Regions from separate parts of the Pseudaquabacterium inlustre genome, predicted to be linked through region 1. Evidence: predicted binding sites of a transcription regulator. Region 1 holds the regulator's gene; the other holds the start of a gene.
The links. The regulator sigma-54, encoded in region 1, starts transcription at its own class of promoters, with help from an activator protein. The targets are predictions, from matches to a motif close to TGGCANGNAANCTGCTTT.
Positions count from the first base shown of each region.

Region 2: a site for sigma-54 is predicted at 2,215-2,232, ahead of AACH10_RS08395 (PQQ-dependent methanol/ethanol family dehydrogenase). Genes of this name have one in related genera too.

Region 1 is NZ_JBBUTH010000008.1:161,234-165,438, reverse strand. It holds gene lptA (lipopolysaccharide transport periplasmic protein LptA) at 1-301, shown strand, start outside; gene lptB (LPS export ABC transporter ATP-binding protein) at 331-1,107, shown strand; gene AACH10_RS15310 (RNA polymerase factor sigma-54) at 1,124-2,665, shown strand; gene AACH10_RS15305 (THUMP domain-containing class I SAM-dependent RNA methyltransferase) at 2,662-4,149, shown strand; gene AACH10_RS15300 (MFS transporter) at 4,150-4,205, opposite strand, start outside.
Region 2 is NZ_JBBUTH010000004.1:57,938-62,142, forward strand. It holds gene AACH10_RS08380 (TonB-dependent receptor family protein) at 1-283, shown strand, start outside; gene AACH10_RS08385 (quinoprotein dehydrogenase-associated SoxYZ-like carrier) at 346-1,134, shown strand; gene AACH10_RS08390 (quinoprotein relay system zinc metallohydrolase 1) at 1,146-2,129, shown strand; gene AACH10_RS08395 (PQQ-dependent methanol/ethanol family dehydrogenase) at 2,299-4,050, shown strand; gene AACH10_RS08400 (cytochrome D1 domain-containing protein) at 4,145-4,205, opposite strand, start outside.

The DNA.
Region 1 (4,205 bases):
CGACTACGACAGCAAGACCGGCGTGATCCGCTTCGAAGGCGCGGCCGTGGTGCGGCGCCTGCGCGGCGCCACGCTGGCCGATGAGATCCAGGGCGCGCGCATCGTCTGGGACGGCCAGGCCGAGACCTTCAATGTGCAGGGCGGTGGGGCCACCACCGCCACCAACCCCGGCGGCCGCGTGCGCGCGGTGATCACGCCACGCCCCGGCACCGAGGCCGCCGCCGCGATGGCCGCCGAGGCCGCGTCCGCACCCGCGCAGGCCCCGCTGAAGAGCACGCCGGCCCTCGGGGAGCGGCGGTGACATCCGCCCAGGCGCCAGAGCGCGTGGCGATGGCGGCGCAGCCCCCGATCGGCCAGAGCCAAGGGCTCCAAGGGCTGACGGTCCAGGGGCTGCAAAAGAGCTACGGCTCGCGCCAGGTGGTCAAGGAAGTGCACCTGGCCGTGGGCGCCGGCGAGGTGGTGGGCCTGCTGGGCCCCAACGGCGCCGGCAAGACCACCACCTTCTACATGGTGGTGGGTCTGGTGCGTGCCGATGCCGGCGAGATCCGCATCGACGGCCAGGCCGTGCAAGGCAAGCCCATCCACCAGCGCGCGCGCATGGGCCTGAGCTACCTGCCGCAGGAAGCCTCGATCTTCCGCAAGCTCACGGTCGAGGAGAACGTGCGTGCGGTGCTCGAGCTGCAGGTGGGCGCCGACGGCCGGCCGCTGGCGGCCACCGAGATCCAGCAGCGCCTGGACGGCCTGCTGCACGACCTGAGCATCGAGAAGCTGCGCGACTCGCCGGCGCCGGCACTGTCGGGCGGCGAGCGTCGCCGTGTCGAGATCGCCCGCGCGCTGGCCACGCAGCCGCGCTTCATCCTGCTCGACGAGCCCTTCGCTGGCGTCGATCCGATCGCGGTGATCGAGATCCAGCGCATCATCGGCTTCCTGAAGCAGCGCGGCATCGGCGTGCTGATCACCGACCACAACGTGCGCGAGATGCTGGGCATCTGCGACCGCGCCTACATCATCAGCGAGGGGCGCGTGCTGGCCGAAGGCACGCCGTCCGAGATCGTCGAGAACGCCGACGTTCGCCGGGTGTACCTCGGCGAGCATTTCAAGATGTGATGACAGGCCCGAAGTCATGAAGCCTTCATTGCAGGTCCGCCTGTCGCAGCACCTGGCGCTGACGCCCCAGCTGCAGCAATCGATCCGCCTGCTGCAACTCTCCACGCTGGAGCTGCACCAGGAAATCGAGCAGATGCTCGAGGCCAATCCCTTCCTCGACGTGGAGGACGGCGGCGACGACTCGCTGGCCTATGGCCTGGAACGCGTGGCCGCCACGCCGGAGAGCGGTGCCGGCGCCGAGCGCGAGAAGGAGCGCCTGAGCGAGCGCGAGGACGCCGGCAGCGACGAGCCTGCCGGCGTGGACACCGCCGAGTTCGGCGCCACCGAGCGCGACGACTGGGAGAACGGCACCGAGCGTGACGACTTCGACGGCATCCGCGAGGCGCCCAGCAACAGCCCCTCGGGCAGCGGCGACGACGACTTCGAGCCGGTGGACGCGGCCAGCAGCGGCCCCACGCTGCAGGAGCACCTGCGCCGCCAGCTGCTGGGCATGCGCCTGTCGGACGAAGACGCGGCCACCGTGATGGTGCTGATCGAGAGCCTGGACGAGGACGGCTGGCTGGCCGACCCGCTGGCCGAGATCGCCGAGCGCGTGGCCGCCTCGCTGGACATCCCCGAAGACGACCTGGAGGCGCGCGAAGACCTGTTCGAGCGCCTGCGCTGCGGCCTGAAGTGGCTGCAGAGCCTGGAGCCCACCGGCGTGGGCGCCGCCAACCTGGGTGAGTGCCTGTGCCTGCAACTGCGCGAGAAGCCGGCCAGCCCGGCGCGCAAGCTGGCCATGCGCATTGCCGAGCAGCACCTCGAGCTGCTGGCGCGGCGCGACATGAAGAAGCTGACGCAGGCCACCGGCGCTGATGAAGCGCTGCTGCGCGAGGCCCAGGCGCTGATCCTGACCTGCGAGCCCAAGCCGGGCCGGCCGTTCACGCGCGCCGAGGCCAACATCATCGTGCCCGACGTCATCGTGCAGAAGGCCGGGCGCGGCTGGAAGGCCGTGCTCAACCCCGACGTGATGCCCAAGCTGAAGATCAACGACCTCTATGCGCAGGCCATCCGCGGCCAGCGCAACGGGGCCGCGGGTGGGCTGTCGTCGCGGCTGCAGGAGGCGCGCTGGTTCATGAAGAACATCCTGCAGCGCTTCGACACCATCCTGCGCGTCAGCCAGGCCATCGTCGAGCGGCAGAAGGGCTTCTTCACCCACGGCGAGATCGCGATGAAGCCGCTGGTGCTGCGCGAAATCGCCGACGAACTGGGCCTGCACGAGAGCACGATCTCGCGCGTGACCACGGCCAAGTACATGAACACGCCGTTCGGCACCTTCGAGCTGAAGTACTTCTTCGGCTCCAGCCTGAACACCGAGGCCGGCGGCAACGCCAGCTCCACCGCCGTGCGCGCGCTGATCAAGCAGCTGGTGGCCAACGAAGACCCGGCCAAGCCGCTGTCGGACAGCCAGCTGTCGGACATGCTGTCCGAGCAGGGCATCCAGGTGGCGCGGCGCACGGTGGCCAAGTACCGCGAGGCGCTGAAGATCGCGCCCGCCAACCTGCGCAAAGCCCTTTGACCAAGACCCCCCGTCCGCCGATCGGCGGCTACAAGACCCAGCGCCACACCGAGGCGCGTGGGCCCGGCCCGCGTTCCGGCGGCCCTGGCGGTCCGGCCATGCGCGGTCCCGGTGGCCCCGGCATGCCGGCCCGCGGCCCGGTGCGCCTGCCCGTCAAGGCCATCGCGCCGGTGGGCGACACGCCGGTGTCGCTGTTCCTGCCCTGTGCCGCTGGCGTCGAGCCGCTGCTGGCCGACGAGGTGGCGGCCCTGCTGGGCGTGGACCGCGCCGTGGTGCCGGCCGACCCCAGCCGCCGCCGCGTGGTGGAGCAGCGTGGCGGCGTGCAGGTGCTGGGCGATGCCCGCGTGGCGATGCAGCTGAACCTGCACAGCCGCCTGGCGCAGCGCGTGCTGTGGCCGCTGGCCTTCGGCCCCTACGAGAGCGAGCACGACCTGTACGACCTGGCGCGCCGCGTGCCGTGGGGCGACTGGATCACGCCCGAGCAGACCTTCCGCATCGACACCAGCGCCACGCGCAGTCCGCTGCAGAGCCTGAACTTCGCCACGCTGCGCGTGAAGGACGCGCTGTGCGATGTGCTGCGCGACGCCACCGGCAGCCGCCCCAGCGTCGACACCCGCCACCCCGATCTGCCGCTGGTGCTGCACCTGACGGCCGACACCGCGTCGCTGTATGCCGACACCTCGGGCGAGGCGCTGTTCAAGCGCGGCTGGCGCGACGAGCGCGATGGCGGCCTGAAGGGCGAGGCGCCACTGAAGGAAACCCTGGCCGCCGCGATGCTGGCCGCCGCCGGCTGGCAGGGCCGGCCCGAAGACGGTGCGCTGCTCGACCCCTGCTGCGGCGCCGGCACCATCGCCATCGAGGCCGCGCAGATCGCCTGTGGCATCGCGCCGGGGCTGAAGCGCCGCTTCGCCTTCGAGCGCATGCTGCCGTTCCGCACGCAACTGTCCGCCTGGGGCCAGCTGAAGGCCGAGGCGCAGGCGGCCGTGCACGCGCCGGCCGTGGCCATCCACGCCGGTGACGTGAGCTTCCGCATGACCGACTTCGCCGCGCGCAATGCCCAGCGCGCCGGCGTCGGCCATGCCATCGTCTTCAAGACCGCCGACGCGCTGCAGCGCCCGCCGCCGGCCGAGGCCGGCCTGCTGGTGTTCAACCCGCCGTACGGCGAGCGCATCGAGGCCAAGGGCTCGCGCGGCGAGCGCGGCGCCGAGCGCGCGGTGCGCGAGGGCTTCGCTGAAGGCCCTGCGGGTGCGCCCGAGGGCGAGAAGGACGCCGCCGGCGCCGCCTTCTTCAGCGGCCTGGCCGCGCACTGGAAGCGCGCCTATGCCGGCTGGACGGCCTGGGTGCTCAGCCCCGACATGAAGCTGCCGCAGGCCCTGCGCCTGAAGGAAGCCCGCCGCGTGCCGATGTGGAACGGTCCGATCGAGTGCCGGCTGTTCCGCTTCGACCTGATCGCCGGCTCGGCGCGGGCGCCGCGCGCCGAGTGATCAGCGCGCCGGCCGCACCTGGCGCAGCCACAGCAGCGCGGCCCCCATCAGCGCCA
Region 2 (4,205 bases), on a different contig from region 1:
GCTGCCCGGCGAACTGGCGCTGGAGTGGCGCGCCCTGTCGCGCGCGATGGCCAACGACACCAACACCGCGTCGGCCGGTGGCTATGCGCTGGCCAATCTGCGCTGGAGCGGCACGCTGCCGCTGGGCGCGGCCGATGCCATCGAGCTGCTGGCGCGCGTGGACAACGTGTTCGACCGCGTGCACGCCGGCAGCGTGATCGTCAACGATGCCAACCAGCGCTTCTTCGAGACCGGCGTGCCGCGTGCGCTGCTGCTGTCGGCGCGCTGGCAGCACCGCTGGTGAGCGCCGGCGTCCGCCCGCCGGCCTGAACCCCTGAACCTCGGCCCATGCTCCGGAGGCAACCGATGCGACGACGCACCCTGCTCTGGATGGCGGCAGCCGGCTGCGCCGCGGCGCAGGCGGCACCGCCGCCCGACGACGCCTTCGGCGGCGACCCGTTCCGCAGCCACCAGTGGCCCGAGCTGAAGAAGGAGTTCCTCGGTGCCAAGGCGCGCGTGGTGTTCGACGAGCGGGTCAAGGTGCTGGGCCCGGCCTTCGCCGAGGACTCGATGAACGTGCCGATCACGGTCAGCGCGGCGCTGCCGGGTGTGCAGCGCATCGTGGTGCTGGTCGACCGCAACCCGATCCGCAAGGTGCTCGAGCTGCAGCCGCTGAGCGCGCAGCCCACGGTGGGCTTCCGTTTCAAGCTGGAGCAGGCGTCGCCGGTGCGCGCCGCGGCGCTGCTGGCCGATGGCGTGTGGCATGTGGGCGGCACGCTGGTGGACGCGGCCGGTGGCGGCTGCACCGTGCCCGGCGGCACGCGGGCCGATGGCAGCTGGACGCAGACGCTGGGCCAGGTAAGCGGCCGCCTGTTCACCAGCAGCGCGCCGGCCGGTGGCGATGCCGCAGCACGCCTGCGCGTGCGCATCATGCACCCGATGGACACCGGCCTGGTCAATGGCATCCCGGCCTTCTTCGTCAGCCGCCTGACGGTGCGCGATGGCCGCGAGCGCGAGCTGCTGCGCATCCAGACCTTCGAGCCGGTCAGTGAAAACCCCGTGTTCACCTTCGACTTCGCCGAGCGCCCGCCCGGGCCGCTGCGCATCGTGGGCGTGGACAACAACGGCAACCGCATCGACAGCAAGGTGGAGTGATGGCGACGAGGATGCGACGACGCTCCGGCCGCTCGGTGATGCTGGCGCTGGCCGCCGCAGCGCTGCTGGCCACGCCGCCCATCGAGGCCCAGGCACCCGGACCGCAGGTCAACCTGGCCCGGCTGGACTACGGCCTGAAGGCCCGTGCGCTGGCCGAGGGCGTGTGGGTGGTGGAGGGCGCCAACGACGACTTCAGCCCGGCCAACGGCTGCAACGTCATCAACACCGGCTTCATCGCCACCGGCGGCGGCGTGCTGGTCATCAACACCGGGCCCAGCCGGCGCTATGGCGAGCAGCTGCGCGCGCTGATCGAGCGCACGACGCGCGAGCCCATCGTGCAGGTGCTGCACCTGAACCTGCACCCCGACTACTTCCTGGGCAACCAGGCGTTCGCCGACGTGCCGATCACCGCCACCGCCATCACCCGCGCCGGCATGGCGCGCGAGGCCAAGGCCTACGAGGACAACCTCTACCGCCTCTGCGGCGACTGGATGAAGGGCACCGAGGCGCGCCTGCCGACGCAGACCATCGGCCCCGGCCCGCTGCGCATCGGCAAGCGCGAGTTCGAGCTGCGCGAGTGGAAGGGCCACACCGACAGCGACCTGGTGCTGATCGATCGCGCCAGCCATGTGGCCTTCGTCGGCGGCCTGGTGTTCGCCGACCGCGTGCCCACCACGCCGCATGCCGAGCCGCGGGCCTGGCTGGCCTCGCTGGAGCAGTTGGCCACGCTGAAACTGGGCACCGTGGTGCCCAGCCACGGCCCGGTGCATGCCGAGGGCCTGGGGCTCAACCAGACGCGCAGCTACCTGCAATGGCTGGACGGCCAGTTCGGCCGCTGGGCCGAGGCCGGCTGGGACATGAACGAGGTGCTGCGCGGCCCGGTGCCGGTGGCCTTCCGCCAGTGGGCCGCCTGGCCGGCCGAGTACACCCGCAACGTGGCACACCTGTACCCGCGCTATGAGCGCGCCGCGTTGCAGCGGCCGAAGTCGCCATGAGCGAAAAAGGTCGCGCTGTGCGAGCCTGGAGCACTGCGCCTCGGGTAAGCCCTCAAAAAAGCACCTCCAGACCGGGGGTGAAAGATGGCACGCTAGTTGCCGGGAAATCTTCCCGAAGCATCGGGTCTGGTTCCCGGTGTGACACCCCTTCCCTGGAGGAGACCCTCGAATGCGAATCAAACTGTTGAGCTTCCTGGTTGCGGCGGGCTGCGCTGCAATGGCCGGCCAGTCGGCGATGGCCGCCGGCGTCACCGATCAGATGATCGAGAACGACGCCAAGTCCACCGGTGACGTGCTGAGCTGGGGCGTCGGCCCGCAGGGCCAGCGCTACTCGCCGCTGAAGACGGTGAACACGGGCAATGTGAACAAGCTCGTGCCGGTGTGGTCGTTCTCCTTCGGCGGCGAGAAGCAGCGCGGCCAGGAGAGCCAGCCGATCGTGCACGAAGGCAAGATGTACGTCACGGCCTCGTACTCGCGCATCTTCGCGCTGGACGCCAAGACCGGTGCCAAGCTGTGGAAGTACGAGCACCGCCTGCCCGACGGCATCATGCCCTGCTGCGACGTGATCAACCGCGGCGCTGCCATCTATGACAACCTGGTGATCTTCGCCACGCTGGACGCCCAGCTGGTGGCCCTGAACAAGGACACCGGTGACGTCGTCTGGAAGGAGAAGATCGACGACTACGCCGCCGGCTACTCGGCCAGCGCGGCACCGCTGATCGCGGGCGGCCTGCTGCTGACCGGCGTGTCGGGCGGCGAGTTCGGCGTGATCGGCCGCGTCGAGGCGCGCAACCCCAAGACCGGCGCGCTGGTCTGGGTGCGTCCGGTGGTCGAAGGCCACATGGGCAAGAAGTACGACGCCAACGGCAACGCCAGCGACAACGGCGTCTCGGGCACCACCGGCAAGACCTGGCCGGGCGACCTGTGGAAGACCGGCGGCGCGGCCACCTGGCTGGGCGGCACCTACAACCCGAAGACGGGCCTGGCCTACTTCGGCACCGGCAACCCGGCGCCCTGGAACAGCCACCTGCGCAAGGGTGACAACCTGTACAGCTGCTCGACCGTCGCCATCGACGTGAAGACCGGCCAGATCGTGTGGCACTACCAGAACACGCCCAACGACGGCTGGGACTTCGATGGCGTGAACGAGTTCGTCACCTATGACGATGGCGGCCAGGTGCTGGGTGGCAAGGCCGACCGCAACGGCTTCTTCTACGTCAACGACGCCAAGACCGGCAAGCTGGTCAACGCCTTCCCCTTCGTCAAGAAGGTGACCTGGGCCACCGGCATCGACCTGAAGACCGGCCGCCCGAACTTCGTGCCCGAGAACCGCCCCGGTGATCCCACCGCCGGCGCCGATGGCAAGAAGGGCAACACGGTCTTCGCCGCCCCGTCGTTCCTGGGTGGCAAGAACCAGATGCCGATGGCCTACTCGCCCGACACCAAGCTGTTCTACGTGCCGGCCAACGAGTGGGGCATGGAGATCTGGAACGAGCCCATCACCTACAAGAAGGGTGCGGCCTACCTGGGCGCCGGCTTCACGATCAAGACGCTGAACGACGGCCCGATCGGCGCGCTGCGCGCCATCGACCCGAAGAGCGGCAAGATCGTCTGGGAAGCGCCGAACAACGCCCCGCTGTGGGGTGGTGTGCTGACCACCGGCGGCAACCTGGTGTTCTGGGGCACGCCGGAAGGCTACCTGCAGGCCGCCGATGCCAAGACCGGCAAGATCCTCTGGAAGTTCCAGACGGGTTCCGGCGTGGTGGCCCCCCCGATCACCTGGGAAGACAAGGGCGAGCAGTACGTCGCCGTGGCTTCGGGCTGGGGTGGTGCCGTGCCGCTGTGGGGCGGCGACGTGGCCAAGAAGGTCAACTACCTCGAGCAGGGTGGCTCGATGTGGGTGTTCAAGCTCGCGAAGTGAGCGACATCGGCTGGCACCGCCAGCCGATGACCCGAACGAACGAAAGGGGCCGCGAGGCCCCTTTTTTCATGCCCGGCGCCCGGTGTCCGATGGGTCAATGCGAGGTGCCTTCCGAGCGCGTGATCTTGTTGAACACGTTGTACTTGCCCACCGGC